Regions from separate parts of the Geomonas subterranea genome, predicted to be linked through region 2. Evidence: riboswitches for the same ligand, from Rfam matches in the RefSeq annotation. Region 2 holds a riboswitch; the other holds the start of a gene.
The links. A riboswitch is a leader RNA that binds a small molecule or an ion and turns the genes downstream of it on or off. The one in region 2 is predicted to bind molybdenum cofactor.
Positions count from the first base shown of each region.

Region 1: it holds a riboswitch for molybdenum cofactor, as region 2 does, so the genes downstream of both, KP001_RS04885 (molybdopterin molybdotransferase MoeA) here and KP001_RS01170 (aldehyde ferredoxin oxidoreductase family protein) in region 2, are expected to answer to the same signal.

Region 1 is NZ_CP077683.1:1,112,350-1,117,671, reverse strand. It holds gene KP001_RS04900 (cache domain-containing protein) at 1-210, shown strand, start outside; gene KP001_RS04895 (MOSC domain-containing protein) at 378-806, opposite strand; gene moaA (GTP 3',8-cyclase MoaA) at 822-1,802, opposite strand; molybdenum cofactor riboswitch at 2,124-2,244, shown strand; gene KP001_RS04885 (molybdopterin molybdotransferase MoeA) at 2,313-3,524, shown strand; gene moaC (cyclic pyranopterin monophosphate synthase MoaC) at 3,526-4,002, shown strand; gene KP001_RS04875 (MogA/MoaB family molybdenum cofactor biosynthesis protein) at 4,096-4,593, shown strand; gene pta (phosphate acetyltransferase) at 4,685-5,322, shown strand, end outside.
Region 2 is NZ_CP077683.1:265,821-271,142, reverse strand. It holds gene KP001_RS01175 (iron-containing alcohol dehydrogenase) at 356-1,519, shown strand; molybdenum cofactor riboswitch at 1,810-1,931, shown strand; gene KP001_RS01170 (aldehyde ferredoxin oxidoreductase family protein) at 1,971-3,701, shown strand; gene KP001_RS01165 (MoaD/ThiS family protein) at 3,772-3,996, shown strand; gene KP001_RS01160 (HesA/MoeB/ThiF family protein) at 3,998-4,849, shown strand; gene KP001_RS01155 (molybdopterin molybdotransferase MoeA) at 4,981-5,322, shown strand, end outside.

The DNA.
Region 1 (5,322 bases), 850 kb from region 2:
GAGGTGAAGATTTCCGACACCGGGGTCGGCATCCAGCTGGAAAACTTGAGGCAGGTATTCAACCCCTTCTACACCACCAAGGCCAACGGCACCGGGCTCGGGTTGTCCGTGAGTTACGGCATCATAAGGGAGCACGGCGGCTGCATCGACGTGGAAAGCGTGCCCGGTCGCGGGAGCAGCTTCACTGTGCTGCTCCCCTGCGAGCACTGAGCAGAAAAAAATGGCCGCGAGCGCAAAGCGCCTCGCGGCCGTTCAGTTTTCAAATTCTTGCAGGTCCACAGCGTCCACCAGGTCCACCGGGTCCATGTCGTCCACCAAAAGCGTGCACGCCAGTTCTCAGCAGCCGGCACCACCACCGTCCCCCGCAGCCGCCAGCCCTACACCACCACCTTATCCCCCGGCCTTACTACCCCTCCCTTCAGCACCCTGGCGAAGATCCCTTCTTTGGGCATGACGCAGTCGCCGGCCTGGTAATAGATGGCACAGCGGGTGTGGCATTCCTTCCCGATCTGGGTCACCTCGAGGAGGGTCTCCCCCAGCTCGATCTTGGCGCCGATGGGGAGGCTCACCAGGTCGACCCCTTCGGTGGTGATGTTCTCGGCGAAGTCCCCTTCCTTCACGTCCAGCCCGAGCGCCTGCATCTTGGCGATGCTCTCCTGGGCCAACAGGCTCACCTGGCGGTGCCAGTCGCCGGCATGGCCGTCTCCGACGATCCCGTGCTCCTCGCGCAGGGTGACCTCGGGTACCGGGGTCTTCCTCTCTCCCTTGTTCTTGCTGATATTGACGGCGATTATCTTCCCGATCATGCGTTCTCCTTTTTTTCAGCCACCCACGCGGGACATGGCGAAAGGTTTGGTTTCGACTCCTTCATCGGTCACTTCATGGCGCCCCGGTTTGGCCGCGACGATGCGCCTGATTTCGGTGCGCAACAGCCCGTCGTCACCCGTCGCCAGCACCGGCTTCAGGTCGACCCCTGCCCCGGAGAACAGGCACCCCTTGGCGACGCCGGAGGCGGTCACCCGCAGGCGGTTGCAGCCGTCGCAGAAGTGCCCGGTCATGGCGGTGATGATCCCCAGCGACCCAGGCGCACCCTGGACCCGGAAGTTCTTGGAAGGGCCGGAGCGCTCGCTGTTGGTGCTCTCCTCTATGGCGTACTCCCGGGCGATGCGCTCCCTGATCTCGGCACCGGGGACTGTGCGGTCGCGCCAGTCCGCGTCGCCGCAGGTGGGCATGTACTCGATGAAGCGGACCGCGTAGGGGCGCTTAAGGGTCAGCCCCACGAAATCGAGGATCTCGTCGTCGTTCACCCCGCGCATCACCACCACGTTGATCTTGTGCGGCGGGAAACCGACCCGCTCCGCCTCCTCGAGCCCGTCCAGAACCCGCTGCAGTTCACCCCCGCGGGTGATGGCGGCGAAGGTTTCGGGCTTGAGCGAGTCGAGGCTCACGTTGAGCCTCTGCACCCCGGCATCTCTCAGCCCCTGGGCCATCTCCTTCAAGAGGAGGCCGTTGGTGGTCAGGACCAGTTCTTTCAGGCCCGGCAGCGCGGCCAGTTCGGCCAGGAAACCGAGAATACCCTTGCGGACCAGCGGCTCGCCACCGGTCACCCGGATCTTCTCTATCCCGGCGGCCACCGCTTCCGCGGAGATCCTGAGCAGGTCCTCGTAGGAGAGCATCTCGCAATGGCTCAGCTTCTCCACCCCCTCTTCGGGCATGCAGTAGCTGCAGCGTAAGTTGCAGCGGTCGGTGACCGAGAGACGAAGGTAATTGATGCGCCTGCCGTACGTATCGATTAAGGACATGACTTTCTCGTAAAAACAGATAATTGTGGTGAAAAGTGGCAACGAAACCGCCGTTGGTGCGGGTCTTTGCAGCCATTTCACCATGCACACTCTGCAAAACGATACTCCGTTTGTCAAATGGAAAGCAACCACTTTAATGAAGCCACCCGAGCCGGCGCGCCGGCGGAAACCGGAAAGTATACGGCTGCGCCTTTGTACCTAAAGCAACGGGGAAACTGCGATTGCGGCGCGACTTAGAGAGGCATTGAGGTCAGGGTGCTGGGCCCCTTAACCTAAAATAATTGTTTATTTGGTGCCAAATATGCTATGGATTTGTGAAAATATGCAGAACATCTCCGAGCCGCGCCGTCTACCGGGAAAATTCCCCAGGGCGCCGCGACCGATGGGTGCTGCCGGAAACGGCACCGCCTCCCTCTTGGAAAGGAGAAGCACCGCCGCACGAGCGCACGGGCCCCTCTTCCTTACCGGAGGTCGGGCCTTTTTCTATATCGCCATTACCAGGGGAAACAAATGACAAACTACGAGGCAGCCAGGCGCATGGTGATCGAGAAGGTGGCGCCCGCCGGTGTGGAAAGGGTGCTGCTGCTGGCGGCGGCAGGAAGGGTGCTGGCCGAGGAGTACGTGGCGCCGACGGACATGCCGCGCTGGGACAACTCCGCCATGGACGGGTTCGCCGTCAGGAGCGCCGACTGCGCGCCGGGGACCGTCCTTAAGGTCACCGACTACATCCCCGCGGGCGTCAGCTCCGGGGACGCGGTGACGCCGGGGTGCGCCGCGCGGATCATGACCGGTGCCCCCATCCCGCCGGGGGCCGATGCGGTCGTCCCGATAGAGGAGACCGAGAACACGGCGGAGAGCGTGAAGCTGCTGCAACAGGTGAAAAAGCACGACCACATCCGGTTCCAGGGCGAGGACGTGCACGGCGGCGAGACGATCATGCCACGGGGAACCGTGATCGGTGCGCCCCAGGTGAGCCTTATGGCCTCTTTCTCAACGGTGCTGGTGCCTGTTTACCGCAAGGTGCGGGTGGCCATCCTCTCCACCGGTGACGAGCTGGTCGAGGTCGGCACCGAGCCCAGGGAGAGCCAGATCGTGAACAGCAACACCCTTGCGCTCGCCACCGCCATCAAGCTCTGCGGCGCCGAACCGGTGATACTCGGCATCGCCCGCGACGACAGGGAGAGCCACCGCGCCCTGCTCTCCGAGGGACTGAAGGCGGACGTCCTGATCACGTCGGCAGGGGTCTCCGCCGGAGACCGCGACCTCGTGCGTGAAGTCCTGGCGGAACTGGGCGTCGTGGAGCAGTTCTGGAAGCCGGGCATCAAGCCCGGCGGCCCCACCGCCTTCGGCATGAAGGGGAACGTCCCGGTCTTCTCCCTCCCCGGCAACCCGGTCTCCACCATGATCACCTTCGAGGAGTTCGCCCGCCCGGCGATCCTGCGCATGATGGGGCACGAGAAGGTGTTCCGCCGCACCGTGCGCGGCGTCCTGAAAGAAGGGGTCCGCAAGAAAGCCGGCAAGGTTAATTTCCTGCGCGTCCACGTCGCCATCGAGGGGGGGCGCTATATAGCCAGCACCTCCGGCGATCAGAACACCGGAATACTGAAGACCATGCTGCGCTGCAACGCGCTGGCCATCCTCCCGGCGGAAGCGACCGAGTTCGCCGCCGGTGCGGAAGTAGATCTGCACCTGCTCGACCCCACTTTGGAAATGGAGGTTTAACATGTCGTTCAACCACTTTGACGCCAGCGGCAACGCCATCATGGTCGACGTAAGCCAGAAGACCCCGACCATGCGCACCGCCGTAGCAGGCGCCGTGCTGACCCTGAAGCCGGAAACCGTTCACTCCATCGTGTCCGGAAGGATGGCCAAGGGGGATGTCCTCGGCGTGGCGAGGCTCGCCGGAATCGCCGGCGCCAAGAAGACCCCTGACCTGATTCCGCTCTCCCACCCGCTCGCCATTCACCACGTTGCCATAGAGTTCGACGTGGACGAAGCCGAAGGGACCATCGGCGTCATGGCCACCGTGCGTGCCTTCGAGCGCACCGGCGTGGAGATGGAAGCCATGACTGCCGCCACGGTAGCCGCGCTCACCGTGTACGACATGTGCAAGGGGACGGACAAGGGGATCGTCATCTCCGACGTGAAGCTGCACTACAAGGAAGGCGGCAAGAGCGGCGTCTTCAAGCGCGAACAATAATCCAGTCCCGCGGCGTCGGACCAGTCGGACCAGTCGGACCAGTCGGACCAGTCGGACCTGTCGGACCGCCCGCCAGATAAAGGAGCCACCACCATGCGTGCAGCAATTCTCACCCTCAGCGACCGCTGTTCCACCGGCGAGCGTGCCGACGGCAGCGGGCCCGCCCTGCGGGCCTGGCTCGAAGAACGCGGCGTCACGGTCACCTGCACCGGCGTCATCCCCGACGAGGGCGCCCTCATCTCAGAAAAGCTCATCGAATGGGCCGACAGCGGCCTCTACGACCTCATCCTCACCACCGGCGGCACCGGCGTCTCGCCGCGCGACGTCACCCCTGAGGCAACCGAACGCGTGGTGGAGCGGCTGCTCCCCGGCTTCAGCGAGGTGATGCGCATGGAAAGCCTAAAGAAGACCCCGCACGCCATCATCTCCCGCGCCGTCGCCGGCATCCGGAAGAACACCCTGATCATCAACCTCCCAGGCAGCCCCAAAGGCGCCACCGAAAACATCGGCTTCGTGTGGGCAGCGGTGCCGCATGCGGTCGCCAAACTGCAGGGGGACCCCGAGGAGTGCGGAACACCTATCTCCCGCTAAGCCCCGGACGACGGCTTTTTTATTGACCGATCCCGCCTGCTGGGTTATATAACCTAACACGGTTTTATAATTCAATTACGGAGGAATGCTCATGCCGTTGGTTAAGCAGATTCACGACAAGGCGAAATCGAAACTCAAGACGGTGGTCCTGCCGGAGAGCTACGACGAGAGGATGCTCTTCGCCGCGCAACAGATCGTGGAACAAGGTTTGGCCAAGATCGTGCTTTTGGGCAAGCCGGATGCGATCCAGGCGGCGGCCGCTGCCAAAGGGATCAACCTCGCCGGCGTGGAACTGGTGGACCCCGCCACTTCGCCCAAGCTCGACGCCTACGTCGGTAAGCTCGTGGAACTGAGGAAGTCCAAGGGGCTCACCCCCCAGCAGGCCCAGGAGATGCTGACCGCACCCGACAACCTCTATTTCGCCGGGATGATGGTGCGAGAGGGTGACGCCGACGGCGAGGTAGCCGGCGCGACCGGCACCACCGGCGACGTGCTGCGCGCCGCCTTCCAGACCGTGGGGCCCGCACCCGGCATCAAGACCGTTTCCTCCTTCTTCCTGATGGCCACCCAGACGCCCAATTTCGGCGAGAACGGCGTGATCCTCTTCGCCGACTGCGCTGTCAACCCCAACCCCGACGCCCAGGCTCTCGCCGAGATCGCCATCGCCACCGCGAGAAACTGCAAGTCCTTCCTCGACGTGCCGGCGCGCGTCGCCATGCTCTCCTTTTC
Region 2 (5,322 bases):
GATTTTTGTCTTTTTGAATTCAACAAGCGGGCGAGGCGGGCACCAGCGGTTCGCTGCTCAAAACGGTCGTTCCACAAAAGAGCAAATGTTCCATTGTGGAACGCCGCAACTGTTCGATTTCAGAACGCAACTTTGGGAGAACAAACTGCGAAGGTAAACATAGCGGCCGTTAAGTATACGGTATCTGGTTAATATTATTCGATATCCCGAAAAATTGTGTTTACGGCAAATTCTGGTACGCCCTTTGCGATAACGTAGAAAACCGTTTTAGGAAAGTGTATGCAACACCGCACCATTTCTTAAAAACAAAAAGAACCGGGTGAAGAGCCCGGAAAAACAACAGGGGGAAATGAAAATGGCATTAGGAGAGCAGACTTACGGTTTCTTCATTCCGACGGTATCGCTGATGGGCGTTGGTTCCGCTAAGGAAACCGGCGAGCAGGTCAAGGCACTGGGCGCATCCAAGGCGCTGATCGTCACCGACAAAGGCCTCTCGGCCATGGGCGTTGCCGACAAGATCAAGGAGCAGGTGGAAGCTGCCGGCGTTAAAGCCGTCATCTTCGACGGCGCCGAGCCGAACCCGACCGACATCAACGTGCACGACGGCGTGAAGGTATACCAGGAAAACGGTTGCGACGCGATCATCTCCCTGGGCGGCGGCTCCTCCCACGACTGCGGTAAGGGCATCGGCCTGGTCATCGGCAACGGCGGCCACATCCGCGACTTCGAAGGCGTGAACAAGTCCACCAAATCCATGCCGGCATTCGTCGCCATCAACACCACCGCCGGCACCGCTTCCGAAATGACCCGCTTCTGCATCATCACCAACACCGACACCCACGTGAAGATGGCCATCGTCGACTGGCGCTGCACTCCGAACATCGCCATCAACGACCCGCTGCTCATGGTCGGCAAGCCGGCAGCTCTGACCGCTGCCACCGGTATGGACGCCCTGACCCACGCGGTCGAGGCATACGTCTCCACCATCGCCACCCCGATCACCGACGCCTGTGCCATCAAGGCCATCGAGCTGATCGCCGAGTACCTCTCCAAGGCTGTCGCCAACGGCGAAGACCTCGAGGCACGCGACAGGATGGCTTACGCCGAGTACCTGGCCGGCATGGCGTTCAACAACGCATCGCTTGGCTACGTCCACTCCATGGCTCACCAGCTGGGCGGCTTCTACAACCTGCCGCACGGCGTCTGCAACGCCATCCTGCTGCCGGCCGTCAGCCAGTACAACCTGATCGCCTGCCCGAAGCGTTTCGCTGACATCGCCAAGGCTCTGGGCGAGAACGTCGACGGCCTCTCCGTGACCGAAGCCGGCCAGAAAGCGATCGACAGGATCCGCACCCTCTCCGCTTCCATCGGCATCCCGACCGGCCTCAAGGCCCTCAACGTCAAGGAAGAGGACCTGGCCATCATGGCGGAGAACGCGAAGAAGGACGCTTGCCAGTTCACCAACCCGCGCAAAGCGACCCTCGAGCAGGTCATCCAGATCTTCAAGGACGCAATGTAGTAAGAACTCGCCCCAACGTCCCCTCCCCCCTTGCGGGGGAGGGACAGGGTGAGGGGGAAGGCGCCACCGGCATAACTGATGGCAACTTCACCCACCCCCTTACCCCCTCCCGTCAAGGGAGGGGGAAATCAAACGGCAAACGGGGCAGCAGATACCGTAACACCTGTAGGGGCGAATAATCATTCGCCCCCGCACTCCCCGCTGTGGGATAGGCAAACCCGCCTGCGGGCCAACCGCCGCGCAGGTCCGAACACATGCAACAGATGCGTAAGCGGTGTCGGGTCAGTCACGCATCAAAAAATCTCCGAGCCGTCGCAGCCTAAAAGGGACCGTCCCTCATGGCTCCAGGCCAACGGGTTTCGCTGGAAACGGCGGAGCCTCCCTCTTGGAAAGGAGTCCCGGTCGCAGGTAGCGCCGGTAGAACTAAATAAAAACAGGGAGCTTGAAAAGCATGGATAAGATTTTTCGCGTCAACATGACCGACCTCACCACCAAGATCGAAGAAGTTCCGGCAGCATGGGCAGGCCTGGGTGGCCGTGGCCTCACCTCCACCATCGTGGCCGCCGAAGTTCCGCCGACCTGCCATGCGCTCAGCGCACAGAACGTCCTCTGCTTCGCACCGGGCCTTCTGACCGGTACCGCCGCAGCCAACTCCGGCCGTCTCTCCGCAGGCGCCAAGAGCCCGCTGACCGGCGGCATCAAGGAGTCCAACGCAGGCGGCACCGCCGCACAGATGCTGGCGAAACTCGGCATCAAGGCCCTGATCATCGAGGGCGCACCGAAAGACGGCACCTGGTACAACCTGGCTGTGGGCGTGAACGGCGTCACCATCAGCGAGGAGAAGGAACTGCTTGGTCTGGGTAACTTCGCCGTCATCGACGCGGTCGAGGCACGCCTCGGCAAGAAGACCGGCGTCCTCACCATCGGCCCGGCGGGCGAGCTGAAGATGACCGCAGCCAACATCTCCGTCAAGGACCCGGACAGCAAGATCCGCAGCCACGGCCGCGGCGGCCTGGGCGCGGTCATGGGCTCCAAGCAGATCAAGTTCATCTCCATCGACGGCGAAGGCGCCCCGGGCGTCAAGATCGCCGATCCCGAAAAATTCAAGGCTGCCGCCAAGGCGTTCTCCAAGGCGGTTCTCGAGCACCCCGTCTCCGGCGAGGGTCTCCCGACCTACGGCACCAACGTCCTCGTTAACATCCTCAACGAGGCCGGCGGCCTCCCGACCAGGAACTTCACCACCGGCCAGTTCGAAGGGCACGACAAGATCTCCGGCGAAACCATGCACGACACCATCGTGGCACGCGGCGGCAAGCCCAAACATGGCTGCCACGCAGGCTGCATCATCCAGTGCTCGCAGGTCTACAACGACAAGGACGGCAAATACGTCACCTCCGGTTTCGAGTACGAGACCATCTGGGGCCTGGGTGCTGACTGCTGCATCGACAACCTCGACGACATCGCCCGCGCCGACAACCTGATGGACGACATCGGGATCGACTCCATCGAGACCGCCGTCATGTTTGGCGTCGCCATGGAAGCCGGCATCCTCAACTGGGGCGACTCCAAGGAAATGCTCCGCCTCCTGACCGACGAGATCGGCAAGGGTACCGCCCTTGGCCGCATTCTTGGCGGCGGCGCCGGTTCCGTCGGCCGCACCTACGGCGTGACACGCGTACCGGTCGTCAAGAACCAGGGCATCCCGGCGTACGACCCGCGCTCCGTCAAGGGGATCGGCATCACCTACGCCACCAGCACCATGGGCGCCGACCACACCTCCGGCTACACCATCGCCACCAACATCCTGAACGTCGGCGGCTACGTCGATCCGCTCAAGAAGGACGGCCAGGTCGAGCTTTCCCGTAACCTGCAGATCGCGACCGCAGCAGTCGACTCCACCGGTATGTGCATCTTCGTCGCCTTCCCGGCGCTGGACATCCCGGAGTGCCTGCCGGCCCTGATCGACATGATCAACGCCCGCTTCGGCATCGCCCTCACCGGCGACGACGTCACCAACCTCGGCAAGCACATCCTGAAACTGGAGCGTGACTTCAACCAGAAGGCCGGTCTCACCAACGTCCACGACCGCCTGCCGGACTTCTTCAAGACCGAGCCGGTCGCACCGCACAACGCGGTGTGGGACTTCACCGACGCGGAAATCGACGAGTTCTGGAACTTCTAGGAACCACCTCTACCCGGCGTGACGGAAGTCACGCCGGGTTTTTCCGTTTGAGCCAACACGCAGGTGCCGCATGAAGATAACACTCAAGCTTTTCGCCACATTCAGAAACGGCAGGTTCAAGATCGCCGAGCAGGAACTCGCCGAGGGGACCGACGTGCGCCAGGTGGTACTCTCCCTCGGGCTCACCGAGGAGGAAATCGGCATCGTCATGCTGAATGGCCGGCACGGTGAACTGGACAGCACGTTGAGCCACGGCGATACCCTATCGCTCTTTCCCCTGGTAGGAGGAGGCTGATATGCGCAAGGTCATCACTTTTCTGAAAGAGCACACCAAGGAAGGCCTGCTCCCCTGGAGCGCGCAGGACGCGGCCGCGCAGCGCTTCAACCTGAGCCACGGGGCGGTGGAACTGCTCGCCCTGCAAAACCGTTTGTTCCCGGCCCGCTACCAGCGCAACCGGAACATGATCCAGATCGACGAGCAACTGCGCCTGTTCCAAAGCCGCGTCGCGGTGATCGGCTGCGGCGGCCTGGGGGGCTACGTCCTCGAGGAACTCGCGCGGCTGGGCGTCGGGCAGATCGTCGCCATCGACCCGGACATCTTCGAGGAGCACAACCTGAACCGGCAGATCCTCTCCTCCCCCGCGTTGCTGGGACAGCCCAAGGCGGCGGTTGCGGCCGAGCGGCTGGCGCAGGTGAACCCCGCCGTCACGGTCACCGCCATCCAGGACTACTTCTGCCTTGCCAACGGGCACGAACTCCTGGCGGGAACGCACGTCGCGGTGGATGCGCTCGACAGCATCTCGTACCGGCTGCAGCTGGCCGAGTTCTGCAACCTGGCCGGGATCCCCATGGTGCACGGCGCCATCGGCGGGTGGTACGGCCATGTCGCCTCCCAGTTCCCCGGCGAGACCACCGTGCAGCAAATCTACCGGCACTGGGTGGCCGGCAAGGGGATCGAGCAGCAGCTCGGCAACCCGAGCTTCACTCCGGCCGTCGTGGCGAGTCTCGAGGTCGCCGAAGTCTGCAAGATCCTGCTCGGCAAGGGTGAGCCGCTCAGGAACCGCAAGCTCACCATCGATCTTCTGGAAATGGAGATGCAGGAGATCTCCTACGCTCCGGTCCCGGTGACCCTGGTGGACGCCGCCTGACCGTTGCGCCTCTCCCCCCTCGCCTATCGGGAGAGGGGCTGGGGGTGAGGGAGATATCAAAGCGGCAACGCTGCCGCTAAAAAAAACAAGCGACGCCGTCGACGACGCCGCAGAGAGCACCGAGGTGCATCATGCCAAGCTTTGAAGAAGCGCGAGGCATCATACTGGCCCACGTCGCCCCGCTGGGAGAGGAAAACGTACCGCTGTCCGACGCGCTGGGGCGCGTGGTGAGCAGGGACGTCATCGCCCCGTGGGATCTGCCGCAGTACGACAATTCCGCCATGGACGGCTACGCCGTGCATGCAGCCGATTGCACCTCGGTCCCCACCCGCCTCATCATCACCGGCTTCGTACCCGCCGGAGGCGAGCAGTGCCCCGCGGTAACCGTCGGCTGCGCGGTGCGGATCATGACCGGTGCCCCCATCCCCCCCGGATGCAACGCCGTCGTCCCCATCGAGGAAACCGAACAGGAA